Regions from separate parts of the Streptomyces sp. NPDC051921 genome, predicted to be linked through region 1. Evidence: riboswitches for the same ligand, from Rfam matches in the RefSeq annotation. Region 1 holds a riboswitch; each other region holds the start of a gene.

The links. Region 1 has a riboswitch for cyclic di-AMP ahead of AB0M16_RS22210 (transglycosylase family protein). Riboswitches for the same ligand answer to the same signal wherever they lie in the genome.
Region 2: another riboswitch for cyclic di-AMP. It lies ahead of AB0M16_RS20640 (LysM peptidoglycan-binding domain-containing M23 family metallopeptidase); the one in region 1 lies ahead of AB0M16_RS22210 (transglycosylase family protein).
Region 3: another riboswitch for cyclic di-AMP. It lies ahead of AB0M16_RS09715 (M23 family metallopeptidase); the one in region 1 lies ahead of AB0M16_RS22210 (transglycosylase family protein).
Region 4: another riboswitch for cyclic di-AMP. It lies ahead of AB0M16_RS22820 (C40 family peptidase); the one in region 1 lies ahead of AB0M16_RS22210 (transglycosylase family protein).

Annotation. Positions count from the first base shown of each region.
Region 1 is NZ_JBFAXU010000016.1:173,373-176,942, reverse strand. Features, by position in the region: gene eno (phosphopyruvate hydratase) at 1-1,074, opposite strand, end outside; gene AB0M16_RS22210 (transglycosylase family protein) at 1,341-2,042, opposite strand; cyclic di-AMP (ydaO/yuaA leader) riboswitch at 2,046-2,219, opposite strand; gene AB0M16_RS22205 (transglycosylase family protein) at 2,477-3,490, opposite strand.
Region 2 is NZ_JBFAXU010000015.1:28,381-31,950, reverse strand. Features, by position in the region: gene AB0M16_RS20645 (tyrosine-protein phosphatase) at 1-573, opposite strand, end outside; cyclic di-AMP (ydaO/yuaA leader) riboswitch at 946-1,099, shown strand; gene AB0M16_RS20640 (LysM peptidoglycan-binding domain-containing M23 family metallopeptidase) at 1,104-2,051, shown strand; gene AB0M16_RS20635 (SGNH/GDSL hydrolase family protein) at 2,229-3,023, shown strand; gene AB0M16_RS20630 (STM4011 family radical SAM protein) at 3,076-3,570, opposite strand, start outside.
Region 3 is NZ_JBFAXU010000005.1:280,581-284,150, reverse strand. Features, by position in the region: gene AB0M16_RS09725 (pitrilysin family protein) at 1-251, shown strand, start outside; gene AB0M16_RS09720 (pitrilysin family protein) at 248-1,645, shown strand; cyclic di-AMP (ydaO/yuaA leader) riboswitch at 1,849-2,015, shown strand; gene AB0M16_RS09715 (M23 family metallopeptidase) at 2,028-2,798, shown strand; gene AB0M16_RS09710 (GntR family transcriptional regulator) at 2,957-3,570, shown strand, end outside.
Region 4 is NZ_JBFAXU010000017.1:106,518-110,087, reverse strand. Features, by position in the region: gene AB0M16_RS22840 (DUF817 domain-containing protein) at 1-113, shown strand, start outside; gene AB0M16_RS22835 (hypothetical protein) at 110-361, opposite strand; gene AB0M16_RS22830 (VOC family protein) at 422-829, opposite strand; gene AB0M16_RS22825 (ATP-binding protein) at 1,023-1,460, shown strand; gene AB0M16_RS22820 (C40 family peptidase) at 1,616-2,092, opposite strand; cyclic di-AMP (ydaO/yuaA leader) riboswitch at 2,096-2,293, opposite strand; gene AB0M16_RS22815 (hypothetical protein) at 2,609-2,914, opposite strand; gene AB0M16_RS22810 (ATP-dependent Clp protease proteolytic subunit) at 2,922-3,554, opposite strand.

The sequences.
Region 1 (3,570 bases):
GCCGCTGCGCTGGGCGAGCTCGACGGCGTCCAGGGTCTCGGTCAGCGAGCCGATCTGGTTGACCTTGACCAGGAGGGCGTTGGCGCTGCCCTCCTCGATGCCGCGGGCCAGGCGCTCCGGGTTGGTGACGAACAGGTCGTCGCCGACCAGCTGCACCTTGGCGCCGAGCTTCTCGGTGATGACCTTCCAGCCGGCCCAGTCGTCCTCGAACAGCGGGTCCTCGATGGAGACCAGCGGGTACGCGGAGACGAGCTCCTCGTAGTACTCGGTCATCTCGGCGGCCGAGCGGGCCTTGCCCTCGAACTCGTACTTGCCGTCCTTGTAGAACTCGGAGGCGGCGCAGTCGAGGGCGAGCGCGATGTCCTTGCCGGGGACGTAGCCGGCCTGCTTGATGGCCTCCAGGATGAGGTCGAGGGCCTCACGGTTGGAGCCGAGGTTCGGGGCGAAGCCGCCCTCGTCGCCGAGACCGGTGGAGAGGCCCTTGGCCTTCAGGACGGCCTTGAGCGTGTGGTAGACCTCGGTGCCCCAGCGGAGGGCCTCGGAGAAGGACTCCGCGCCGATCGGGGCGATCATGAACTCCTGGATGTCCACGTTGGAGTCGGCGTGCGAGCCGCCGTTCAGGATGTTCATCATCGGAACGGGCAGCAGGTGCGCGTTCGGGCCGCCGAGGTAGCGGAAGAGCGGCAGGTCGGAGGCCTCGGAGGCGGCGTGCGCGACGGCGAGGGAGACGCCGAGGATGGCGTTGGCGCCGAGCGAGGACTTGTCCGGGGTGGCGTCCAGGTCGAACATCGCCTGGTCGATCAGGCGCTGCTCGGTGGCGTCGTAGCCGACGAGCTCCGGGCCGATCTGCTCGATGACGGCGAGAACGGCCTTCTCCACGCCCTTGCCCTGGTAACGGTTGGGGTCACCGTCGCGGAGCTCGAGGGCCTCGAACGCACCGGTGGAGGCACCGGACGGAACGGCAGCACGGCCGGTGCTGCCGTCGTCGAGGCCGACCTCGACCTCGACCGTGGGGTTGCCTCGGGAGTCCAGGATTTCCCGGGCTACGACGACGTCGATGGACGGCACGAGCATCTCCTTCTGGGATGTGACGCTGGTTGTGACGCATGCGGCAAGGTCTCGTTCGCCTTGCGACATGAGCCTAACCGGCCCGGGGGCTCCAGCCGGCCGGGCGCCCGCCCGCTGGGACGAAAAAGGACCCGAGGGCAGGTATCTCGGGACGAAAGACCCCAGATCTACTGGACGGTAACCGCCAGGAGCGGCGAAACCCCGGCCCGGAGCGCACGGGGGAAGGACGCTCCGGACCGGGGTGGTCACTCACCGCGGGAGGGTCGGCAGGCTCACTTGAGGTGGAGCTGCTGGCCCGGGTAGATCAGGTCGGCGTTCTCGACGACGCCCTTGTTCAGCTGGAAGAGCTTCTGCCAGCCGCCCTTGACGCCGTGCGCCTTGGCGATCTTGCTGAGGGTGTCACCGGCGACGACCTTGTACTCGCCGTCCCCCTTCTTGACCTTCTTGCCGGTCGGGGTGGTGACGGTCTTCTTGGACTCGCTCTTCTTCGGAGCGGTCTTCTTCGGCGCCGGACGCTGCTCGCTGCGGGTCGTCGGCTGCTCGGTGGAGCGCTCGGGGGCGGCGGGCTTCGGCGCGGCCTCGGCCGAGCCGCCCACGTAGGAGGCGCTGGACAGGCCCACGCCACAGCTCGGCCACGCACCCTTGCCCTGGCCCGCGAGGACCTTCTCGGCGACGGCGATCTGCTGCGACTTGGAGGCCTGGTCGGCGCGCGGGGCGTAGGCGGTGCCGCCGTACGCGGCCCAGGTGGAGGCCGAGAACTGCAGGCCGCCGTAGTAGCCGTTGCCGGTGTTGATGGACCAGTTGCCGCCGGACTCGCACTGGGCGACGGCGTCCCACTCGGAGGCGGTGGCGGCCGAGGCGGTGCCCGCGGTCATCAGCGGGGCCGCGACGGCGACGCCGGCGACACCGGCGAGCGCGATGACGCGGGTGGCCTTGGAGGCACGACGGTGTTTGCCCTTGCCGGAAAGCAGCATGGAAGTTCTCCTCACCGACGCCTACGAGGTGAGCTGTCGGGTTCGGGCGAGTGAGTTGCCCGGCCGCGTGACCTTGCACGCGGCTTCACCCCTAGCCGGTCGTCGGCCGTCTGTCTCAACGGCCGGGGCCGGCACTTACCTTGGGTCCCCCGGTCCTGCCTTCGGCGCTTGCGCGACGACTGTTCCCTCCGTCCGGCGGCAGGATTCGGCGTACCGGTCGGCGGGGCCCGCGGTGGCGAGCGGTCACGACCGTAGACACAGACCCCGGGGAAGTTCAAAGACCCTCAACACGGAAAAATCGCCCCTACTTGCACACCGTCAGGGGGTGTTTGCGCAGGTGAGGGGCGATTCGAGCAAAGTTTGCGGACGCGACACGCCAGTTCGGCAAGAGAGACCCATGTCTCACTTACGCAGAACGGACATTCACCCCCGAACTACTCCTGGGATTCCGTCAGTCCGAGGTCCAGCTCAAGGCTCTGACCAGGGAGGATGAGGTCAGGGTCGGCGCCGACGGTCTTCTTGTTGGCGCCGTAGAGGGCGCTCCAGCCGCCGGGCAGGCCGTTCTCCTCCGCAATGCCCGACAGGCTGTCACCCGGCTTGACGGTGTATTCGTCCGACTTGTCCGAGGCGCCCGATTCGCCGTTCTCGCCGGCGCCGGTCGCGTCGCCCTTCGCACCGTCAGCCGGTGCGGCGTGCCGCCCGGATTCGGACGAGGTGTCCGAGTTGCCCGGCTCCTCTGGCGCCGCGTCACCGCGGTGCTTGCCGGTGCCGGGGGCGCCCGCATCCGGCGCACCGGGCGTACCGGGCGTCAGGGACACATCGGGCGTCACGGGCGTACCGGGCGTGACGGGAGAGGTGGGGGTCCCGGGGGTCGAGGGCGCGGTCGACGGCCCACCCGGGGTCGCCGGGGCGGTCGGGCCGGTGGGGGCGGCCGGCGTGGCGGGGGTGGCCGAGGGCTCGGCCGCGTCCTGGCCGGAGCCGGCGGGCAGGCCGTCGGTGCGGTTGGACTCCGGGACGGGGCCCGACTTCTCCTTGGGCGTGACACCGGGGCCCGGGTCCACCTCGGGGGCCTTGCCGTCGTTCTTCAGGCCGGCGATGGGGGCGCAGGTGGCCCACTGGGTGTCGCCCGCGGCGAGCGCGCGGTCCGCGACGGTGATCTGCTGGGCGCGGCTCGCGAGATCGGCGCTCGGCGCGTAGGCGAGGCCGCCGTGCCGCTCCCAGCTCTCCTGGGAGAACTGCAGGCCGCCGTAGAGCCCGTTCCCGAAGTTGGCGCTCCAGGCGCCGCCCGACTCACACTCGGCGACCCGGTCCCATGTCGTCGCGTCGGCAGCGGAGGCGGAGCCGGTGGCGAGCAGTGGCAGCGCCATGGCCGAGCCGGTGACTCCCGCCGCGACGACGAGCGCGGGAGCCTGGCGGGGTCTGCGGTGACGTCCGTTCCCGGAGCGCATGCGGAGTGCCTTTCGCGTGACAGCTGAGACTGCGGGTGAACGTAGCGGCATTCGAACGTGAGTCACAAGTCGATGCAGCG
Region 2 (3,570 bases), on a different contig from region 1:
GTGCGGGGCGTTCGACTTCAGGTAGTCGGCCTCGACGGCCTCGCGCTCGACGCCGACGGCCAGCAGCGAGACCGCGACGGACAGGCCGGCCCGGTCCTTGCCGGCGGCGCAGTGCATCAGGGCGGGGACGCTGTCCTCGGCCATCGCGTGCAGGATGCGGCTGTGCTCCGCCGTGCGCTCGACCATCATCTTCCGGTAGGAACCGGACATACGGGCGGCGGCCTTGCCGTCGGCCAGGAGGTCGCGCAGCTGCGCCAGGTCGCCCTGGCGCACCATCTCCCAGAACTCCTTGCCGTCGGCCGGGTCGCTCAGGGGTATGTTCACGTTCCGCACGCCCGGGAGGCTCACGTCCTCCCCTTCGAAGCGCCGGTCGGCGTCGTTGCGGAAGTCGAAGACCGTGTGCAGGCCCAGGGTGGCGAGGAAGGCGGCGTCCTCGGCGGTGGCGTGGGCCAGGTGGCCGCTGCGGAAGAGGCGTCCGGGGCGCACGGACCGGCCGTCCACGGTCGGCAGCCCGCCCAGGTCGCGGAAGTTGCGTACGCCGGTGAGCTCGGGCTCGGTCATCGCTTGCGTCACGGTTGCTCCTGCTGTCGAGATCGGTTCCTGGGGCAATCATCCAGATGAGAGGCCCCGCACGCACCCCCTCGGGATGGAATGGGGTTTCTGTCCGAATTGAGGGTTTAGGGGTAACGCGCCCTGGTTCCTTGTCAGATAGGAAGCCGGGCGTGAGCAGCGTCATACGCGTGACGGACCGTGCCTGATCGTCTTTCCCAAATTCCCTTCTGGAAAGGGAAATCGAGGGGCCGTCATCGACGGAGGGTGACGGGAATTCCCGCTGGATTTCCCGGAATCCGTAGTGGCGGGAAATCAGTGGCTTGTTCGTGCCGACCTCGCTCGTCTAGCGTCGCGCTCAATCCGGACGGACCGCCTAATCCTGCCGCCGACCGGAATCCGCACCCACCCGTACATGGCAGGAGCGGGGGACCCAGGTAGTACGCCGATCCCTCGGAGAAGGACGGCTCGGGGTGAAGCCGCGCGACCAGCGGCCGGACATCTCCAGTCCGAACCCGACAGCTCACCTCGCAGGCGACGGAGAGGAATTCGCCATGCCCGCGAAGGGTAAGCACCGCCGTCCCAAGGCCAACCCGATCACCCGCGGGTTCGTGGCAGCCGGTACCGGAGGCGCCGTCGTCGCCCTCCCGCTCATCGGCGCGACCGGCGCGCACGCCGCCGAGAAGGCCGCCCCGACCGTCACCCCGCAGCAGGCCGTCGCCGCCGTCGCGCCCGCCGCCGTGACCCCCGCCAAGACCCCGGCCGCCCCGAAGACGTACACCGTCGTCCGCGGCGACTACCTGTCCAAGATCGCCACCGAGCACCACCTGGCCGGCGGCTGGCAGAAGCTCTACCGCGACAACCGCCAGGTCGTCGGCGGCAACCCGTCGCTGATCCTGCCGGGCATGAAGCTCACCCTCGGCGCCAAGAACCCCGCCAAGGCCGCGCACCACAAGAAGGCCGCCGCCGAGCGCACCCAGAAGGGTTCCGGCGACGCCTCGACCCGCGCCTCGCGCGGCAGCGAGCGCTCCTCGGCCCCGGCCTCTACCGCGAGCTCCTCCGCCCCGTCGTCCTCCTCGGCCGGCACGACCTCCGCCTCCGGCTGGGTCGCCCCCCTCGGCGGCGGCATCTCCACCCCCTACCGCGCCTCGGGCGCGATGTGGTCCTCCGGCTACCACACCGGCGTCGACTTCATCGCCTCCACCGGCACCACCGTCCACGCGGTCGGCCCCGGCACCGTCTACTCCGCCGGCGACGGCGGCGCCTACGGCAACCAGGTCGTCATCCAGCACGCCGACGGCACCTTCTCGCAGTACGCGCACCTCTCCTCGATCTCCGTCTCCGCGGGGCAGACCGTCACCGGCGGCCAGGAGATCGGCCTGTCCGGCGCGACCGGCAACGTCACCGGCCCGCACCTGCACTTCGAGATCCGCACCGGTCCGGACTACGGCTCCGACATCGACCCGCTGGCGGCCCTGCGCCAGCACGGCGTCAGCATCTGACGTAGCGTCAGCACCGCGTCGGCGTACGGTCGGCGCGCCACCGCAGGCCCGGCACCCCGTGCCGGGCCTCCGGCGTATTCCGGCTTGGCAGAATCTTTATCGGTGGCATATGTCACCCTGCGTCAACCCCTCCTTACGGTCGCGTAGGTCACACCGCGCGGGGAAAGATGTGCTCCCGTGGCAGACGATTCGAGATCAACAGACAAGAACGCATTCGGGTCGTACGCGGCGATCGGTGACAGCTTCACCGAGGGCGTCGGAGATCCCGGGCCCGACGGGGCGTACGTCGGCTGGGCGGACCGGTTCGCGGTCCTGCTCGCCGACCAGCTGCCGGAGCACGACGACTTCCGGTACGCCAATCTCGCCGTACGGGGGCGCCTTCTGGACCAGATCGTCGCGGAGCAGGTCCCGCGGGCCAAGGAACTCGCCCCCGACCTGGTGACCTTCTGCGCGGGCGGCAACGACATCATCCGCCCCGGTACCGACCCCGACGACGTGGCCGAGCGCTTCGAACGTGCCGTGGCCGACCTCACCTCCGCCGTCGGCACCGTGATGGTGACCACCGGCTTCGACACCCGCGACGTGACCCTGCTGAAGCACCTGCGGGGCAAGATCGCGACCTACAACGGACACGTGCGGGCCGTCGCCGACCGGTACGGCTGCCCGGTGCTCGACCTGTGGTCGCTGAGGTCCGTCCAGGACCGGCGCGCCTGGGACGACGACCGGCTCCACCTCTCGCCCGAGGGGCACACCCGGGTCGCGCTGCGCGCCGCCCAGGTCCTCGGCATGACCGTGCCGGCCGACCCGGAGCAGCCGTGGCCGCCGCTGCCGGTGCGGGGGACCCTGGAGGTCCGCAAGGACGACATCCACTGGGCCAAGGAGTACCTGGTCCCGTGGATCGGGCGCCGGCTGCGGGGCGAGAGCTCCGGCGACCACGTCGAGGCCAAGCGCCCCGACCTCATGCCGCTCTAGCGTTCCGGGGCCTGCCCGGCGGATCAGGTCCGGACGGGCCCCGGAGCCCGTCCTAGGGCAGGGCCCAGGACCGGCCCGCCGGGACCCGCTCCAGGACGCCGCCGGCGAACACGTCGTACAGCGGCAGCGTCTCCAGGTGGACATAACCGATGTGACAGTCGCAGACGGCGAGCGGGCAGGCGCGGGGGCGCAGCGCGGCGCGGTACGAGCCGTCGTACAGATTGCCCAGCTCGGCCCTCACGAAGTGGCAGCGGCGCACCGTCCCGTCGCCGTCCACCGAGATCACCGACTCGCCCGTGCGGCACGGCAGGCCCGCCGAGGGGTGCGGGTGCCGGCTGTACGGGAAGAGCGGGTCCAGGGCCGTCCACCGGGCGGCCTCCGGATCCGTGTAGGTGTGGCCCTCGGCCGCGTTCACCCACAGGTAGACGTGGTCCGGCAGGGCCTCGCGCAGCCGCCGCGCGTGCTCCAGGTGCTCGGGCAGGCCGACGATCCCGACGCTGAAGCGGACGCCACGGGCGGCGAGCTCACGGCACTTGCCGAGAAAACG
Region 3 (3,570 bases), on a different contig from region 1:
AGCGCGAATGGCTGGACCGGCTCGGCACGGTCGCCGGCCGGGCCGACGAACTGTGCCGTTACGCGGTGCTGTTCGGCGACCCGCAGCTGGCCCTGACCGCCGTCAACCGGGTCCTGGAGGTCACCGCCGAGGAGGTGCAGGAGGTCGCCAAGGCCCGGCTGCGCCCGGACAACCGCGCCGTCCTGGTCTACGAGCCGGTGGGACCCGAGAACGCCGACGACAGCGACGAGGAAGAGGGGGCGGACCAGTGACCGACGCTGCCGCGTCTTTGACGAGCATGACCTTCCACCCGCAGCCCCAGCCGGGCGCGGCCAGGCCCTGGGCCTTCCCGGCCCCGGAGCGCGGCGCGCTCGACAACGGCCTCACCGTGCTGCGCTGCCACCGTCCCGGCCAGCAGGTGGTCGCCGTCGAGATCTTTGTCGACGCCCCGCTCGACGCCGAGCCCGAGGGCCTGGACGGCGTCGCCACGATCATGGCCCGGGCCCTGTCCGAGGGCACCGACCAGCACTCCGCCGAGGAGTTCGCCGCCGAGCTGGAGCGCTGCGGCGCCACCCTCGACGCGCACGCCGACCACCCCGGCGTCCGGGTCTCGCTGGAGGTCCCGGTCTCCCGGCTGCCCAAGGCGCTCGGCCTGCTCTCCGAGGCCCTGATCGCCCCGGCGTTCGCCGAGTCCGAGGTCGAGCGCCTGGTGCGCAACCGGCTGGACGAGATCCCGCACGAGACGGCCAACCCGGCACGCCGCGCGGCCAAGCAGCTCTCCAAGGAACTGTTCCCGGCCACCGCGCGCATGTCCCGGCCGCGTCAGGGCACCGAGGAGACCGTCGAGGCGATCGACGCCGCCGCCGTCCGCGCCTTCTTCGACGCGCACGTGCGGCCGGCCGCGGCCACCGCCGTCGTCGTCGGCGACCTCACCGACGTCGAGCTGGACAAGGTGCTCGACGAGACCCTGGGCGCCTGGACGGGCGCCCCGGCCGCGCCGCGCCCGATGCCGCCCATCACCGCCGACGACACCGGCCGGGTCGTCATCGTGGACCGCCCGGGCGCCGTCCAGACGCAGCTGCTCATCGGCCGCGTCGGCGCCGACCGCCACGACCGCGTGTGGCCGGCCCAGGTGCTCGGCACGTACTGCCTCGGCGGCACCCTCACCTCCCGACTGGACCGCGTCCTGCGCGAGGAGAAGGGGTACACCTACGGCGTGCGCGCCTTCGGCCAGGTGCTGCGCTCCGACGGCGAGGGCCACGGTGCGTCGATGCTCGCCATCAGCGGCTCCGTCGACACCCCCAACACCGGCCCCGCACTTGACGACCTGTGGAAGGTGCTGCGCACCCTCGCGGCCGAGGGGCTGACGGACGCCGAGCGTGATGTCGCCGTGCAGAACCTGGTCGGTGTCGCTCCGCTCAAGTACGAGACGGCCGCCTCCGTCGCCGGCACGCTCGCCGACCAGGTCGAGCAGCACCTCCCGGACGACTTCCAGGCCCAGTTGTACGCGCGGCTCGCCGAGACGGGGACCGTGGAGGCGACCGCCGCCGTGGTCAACGCCTTCCCGGTGGACCGGCTCGTCACCGTCCTGGTCGGCGACGCGGCGCAGATCGAGGAGCCGGTGCGGGCCCTCGGCATCGGGGAAGTGACCGTCGTCACCGGCTGATTGAGCCGCCGTCACGCACGGACGAGGGCCCCGACGACCCGCTTCGCCGGGGTCCTCCTCTTTGTCCGTATTGAGGACGAGTGTGACTGAATGCCCTGTGGCATGTCTTACAAACTGGCGCGTCTGTTTGGCGATTGACAGAAGATCCGCCTAGCGTCGACCCGGCTGTCCGGCCGTTTGCACCACGCCGCATCCGCGGCAACGGACAGTCATCGCCGAGTCCCCGCAAGGCGCGAGCCTGGGGAGCCGGGGACCCACACGTAGTCCCCTGGGGTGAATCGGACGCCTTCGCTCGACGCGGAGGGGCCCGTAGGAGACCTTCCTGCTCCGAACCCGTCAGCTAACCCGGTAGGCGAGAGGGAAGGAAAGGATCAGCCACTACATGGCGTTCACCCGTGCCACCGGGAAGCATCGTGGTCCGAGCCGAATGGCGCGCCGCGGCGCGGGCATCGCCGGCGTGGCGGCCCTCGCCACCACCGGCGTCATCGGCACCCTCGCCTCCCCGGCGCTCGCCGCCGACACGGAGGAGCCCTCCGTCGAGGACACCGGTCTCACCCAGGTGATCACCGAGGAGTCCCTCGCCCAGCGGGTCGACGCCCAGGCCGCCGCGCAGGAGGAGGAGGCCTACGAGGCCGCCGCCCGCGCCAGGGCCGCCGCCGAGGCGAAGCGCAAGGCCGAGGCCCGCGCCAAGGAGATCCGCGCGGCCAAGGAGCGCGCCGCCCGCGAGGCTGAGCGCAAGCGCCTGGCGTCCTTCCAGCTCCCCGTGGCCGGTTCGTACGTGAGCACCGGCTACAAGACCGGTGGCTCGATCTGGTCCTCCGGCAGCCACACCGGCATCGACTTCCACGCCGCCTACGGCACCAAGGTCGTCTCCGTCGGCTCCGGCACCGTCGTCGAGGCCGGCTGGGGCGGCGCGTACGGCAACAACATCGTGATCCGGATGAACGACGGCACGTACACGCAGTACGGCCACCTCTCCGCGATCCAGGTCCACGTCGGCCAGAAGGTCACCCCGGGCGAGCAGATCGGCGTCTCGGGCTCCTCCGGCAACTCCACCGGCCCGCACCTCCACTTCGAGGCGCGCACCGGCGCCGACTACGGCTCGGACATCAACCCGATCAGCTACCTGCGCTCCCGCGGCGTGAACGTCTGACGGTCGAATCCCGCGCGAAAGCCCCGGCTCGAAACGAGCCGGGGCTTTTTTGCGTCCGTTTCCCACGGGCGCCATCGGAAATTCCGGCGTCCTGCAATAGAGTCGCCGGACAGGCGATGCTCGACGGTGTTTCGCGCGGACAAAAGCGGAGGTCGGACATGCGCATTCCCGCGCACTCGGTATGCACGGCGATCCGGGACGACATCGTCTCCGGGGTGTACGCGCGGGGCGCCAGACTCACGGAGGAACAGCTCGCCCGCCGCTACGGCGTCTCCCGCGTCCCGGTTCGCGAGGCCCTGCGCACCCTGGAGTCCGAGGGCTTCGTGGTCAGCCGCCGGCACGCCGGCGCCCATGTCGCCGAGCCCACCGAGCAGGAGGCCGCCGATCTGCTCGACATGCGCTCCCTGCTGGAGCCCCTGGGGGCCGCCAGGGCGGCGCAGCGGCGCACCGAGGCCCACCTCAAGGTCCTGCGCGGCCTGGTCAGGCTGGGGCAGGAGCGCGCCAGGCGCGGCCGGGGCGAGGACCTGGCCTCGCTCGGCGGCTGGTTCCACGAGACCCTGGCGCAGGCCTCGGGCAGCCCGCCGCTCACGGCGCTGCTCACCCAGCTGCGGCACAAGATCGCCTGGATGTACGCGGTCGAGCCCTCGGAGCGCCCGGTGGAGGCCTGGGCCGAGCACGGCCAGATCGTGGACGCGGTCGCGCGCGGGGACGCCGAGCGGGCCCGCGGCCTGACCGCGCTCCACGTGGAGCACACCCTGCCGCTGCACCGCCT
Region 4 (3,570 bases), on a different contig from region 1:
ACCAGCTCCACGGGTGGCAGCCCGTCGGCGTGGAGAAGTTCGGCGCATGGTCGCTGCTGATCAGCATCACCTTCGTCCTGGCCGCGGCCACCCGCCGCACGGCGGATCGCTAAGGGGCGTCTTCCCCGGCCTCGCCCCTGCGGCCGTGGGGACGGCGCTGCTCCTCGCGGCCCAGCCCGGGGGACTGGCGCTTGGCGTCCATGCCGTGCGTGTCGGACGCGGCGGCGCCGCGACGGCCGCGTACCGCTTCCTCGGCCTCCCGGCGGGCCTCGGCGTCGCCGCTCTCCCCGACGGCCTCGGACGGTGTGGTGCGGGGCGGCGCGTCCGCGGGAAGCGTGCGCCGGCGCTCGTGGTGGCTCATGTTCGTCCTCCGGATTCGTACGCCGAACGGGTGGGACGTGCAGGCGGCTGCCCGGTGGTCTCAGGCGGAAACGCCGGGCGCGGCGGCGAGCACGAACGGGTGGCCGGCCGGGTCGGTACAGCGCCGCAGGGCGGAGCGCCGGTCGAGGCGGGTGCCGTCGACCTCGGCCGCCACCGGCCGCGCGCCCAGGCCGATGGCCTCCCGCTCGGCCTCGTCGAGGGCCTCGGGGGCGACCAGGATCCACAAGTGGGCCTGCTGGGAGTCCTCCGGCCGGGGCCAGCTGGGCGGAGCCTGGCCGGGGTCGCGGTGGATGCCGAGGGCGACGCCCGTGGGGGAGGAGACCAGGACCAGGTCGGGGTCGCCCTCGGCCGGTTCGGCGGTGCCGCCCAGCAGGGCGGCGTAGAAGCGGGCGAGGGGCTCGGGATCGCTGCTGTCGAGGACGAGGAGGGTGCTCTTGGAGACGCTCATACGGCTCGTGTGCCCGCTCAAGAGCCCTGCAGGCACGCCGAGTCGGGATCCGGTCGCCCGTCGGACGGTTCACCGCTTCGGGCGATAGATATCCGTACATCTTGGTGGATCGCCGTCGGCGCGGCACGATCGGTGGCAGTCTGGCGCTCAGCGCAATCCGGGCCGGGCCCGGTGGGAAAGGGACGGCGTCGCCATGGCAGACCACCAGGAAGCAACCGTGACGCTGCCGAGCGATCCCGCCTCGGTGTCCACCGCGCGGAGGTACGTCGCCGAGGTGCTCACCTCCTGGGGGCTGGGGAGCGCGAGCGACACGGCGGAAACGGTCCGCCTGATCGTCTCCGAACTGGCGACCAATGCCGTGCTGCACACCTTCGGCCAGTCGCCCCACTTCACCGTCGAGATCCGTCTCGAACGCGACGAGCAGCTGCACATCGGTGTGACCGACAGCCATCCGCGCTGGCCCCGGCGCCTCCCGGCGGCCGTACAGCAGGACAACGGGCGTGGCATGGTCATCATCCGCTCGCTCACCGCCGAGGCCGGCGGCCGCCTCTCGGTCAAGCCGACGGCCGAGGGCGGCAAGACGGTCTGGATCAACCTGCCCTGGACGGCCCCGACGCTGACGCCCCGGTAGGTCCCCCGCGCCGCCCCGCGGCCGCCCGCCCCCGGTGCCACGACCCGGGGACGGGGACGCGCGGGGCAGGGGACGCGGGGCGGGGGCCACGGGGACGCGGCCTCGGGCGGGGCAGGGGCCCGGCCGGCCGGGCGGCCTGCGGCGGGGTCCGCGGGTCAGCGGACGCGGCCGTACAGCACCTTCGACGACCAGATCCTGTCGAGCTTCACCCACGAACCGGTCTTCGGGGAGTGCCAGATCTTGTTGTTACCCGCGTAGATTCCGACGTGGTACACCCTTCCGCCGGAATGGAAGAAGACGAGGTCCCCCTTCTGCCGGCTGGACGCCGAGATGTGTCGTGTCTTGTTGTACTGCTGCTGCGCGGTGCGGGGCAGCGTCTTGCCCGCCTTCTTGTACGAGTAGAGCGTGAGGCCCGAGCAGTCGAATCTGCTGGGGCCCGAGGCGCCGTACTTGTAAGGCGATCCCTTCTTCGAGGCGGCGATGCCCAGTGCCGTGTTGGCGTACGAGCTCGCGGCCTGGGCCTCCGGCGCCGCTCCTGGGGCGAGCAGCGTGCCGCCGACGGCGGCGAGGGTGAGAGCCGAGACGGCTCCGGCCCGGGACAGCAGGGACGGGACATGAATCTGCGCAGTCATGCGCAACCCTTCGTCAGCCGCCTGCGAAGGATGACCTGTCGGGTTCGGGCTGGCGAAGATGCCCGGCCGCGGCTGCGGCTTCACCCCGAGGGACATCACCCTTGCGGGCACGTCCCGTGTTGCTCGGGTCCTCCACTCCTGCCGATCCACTCCTGTCGACCAGACGTCCGGGACAGCGGCAGGACTCGGCGTCCGCCCGGACCGCCCCGCCTCGGGTGGCGGGGGCTTGTCGTCGACAGGGATCTTGACTCACAGTCGGGCCGAAATCCGAGCTGAAACGGCGATATGTGAGGCTCCTCACGACTGATCCATTCGAGTGGACAGTCAGGTTTCGCGATCTTCGGAGGTTTGGCCGACGAGCCCTTCACCAGGCATGGAATGCCCGATTCCGCCAGATGCGTACACCTGTTGCGCAACTTACCTGAGCTCCATGTCGATTCATCGACTACGCCGAACGGGGGAGCGATTCTGCGGTGTGGGTGCCCCGAGTGGACCTCGACACGACACGCGGCTCTGTCAACTCTCCTGTTCTCCGGGGACGGTGACGCGGCCCGAGCGGCGTTCGCCGTCCAACACCCTTAGCGCACGCGCCAATGTGGCCGCGTGCACCTCGGCCTCGCCCCGCATATGCATGAGCGTCAGGGCGTCCCGGAGCGCCGTCGCCCGTCCGACCAGGGCCTGCGCGGCCCGCAGTGCCCCATAGGTATGCGAACCCCTGGATGGATTGATCCTTCCCAGCAGGTCGACGACTTCGAGGTAGGCGTCGACGAACTCGCCCTCGGCGCGCGTCAGTGCGGGCAGCGGCGGCAGCTCCGGGACCATGGCCGGCTCAGCCCTCGCCGGCGGCGCCGGCGGACGCGCGGCGGCTCGTCACCACGTGGTCCAGCAGCCCGTACTCCCGCGCTCCCGGCGCGTCGAGGACGGTGGTCCGGTCGATGTCGGCGTCGACCCGGTCGCGGTCCTGTCCGGTGTGCTCGGCGAGCAGTCCGGCGACCAGTGCGCGCTGCCGCAGCAATTCCCGCGCGTGGATGTCGAGATCGCTGGGCTGTCCCTGCAACGGCTCGTCGAGCGCGGGCTGCTGGAGGACGATCCTGGCTCCCGGCAACGCGAGCCGGCGCCCCGGTGAGCCGGCGGCCAGCAGTACCGCGGCGGGGCCGACGGCCTGGCCGAGACACGTGGTCTCCACCTCGCACGAGACCGTGCGGATCGTGTCGTAGATCGAGGTCATCGCGCTGATCGAGCCCCCGGGGGAGTTGATGTAGAGGCTGATCACCTGCCCCGGGGCCGCGTGGTCCAGGTGCAGGAACTGGGCGATGACGTCGTTGGCCGAGGTCTCGTCGATCGGCGTGCCCAGGAAGACGATCCGCTCCTGCAGCAGCTTCGCGTACGGGTCGAGGGTGCGGGTCCCCGAGCTCGTGCGCTCGGTGAACTCCGGAAGGACATGTCGCATGGTCTGACGCATGACGCTCCTCCTTCTG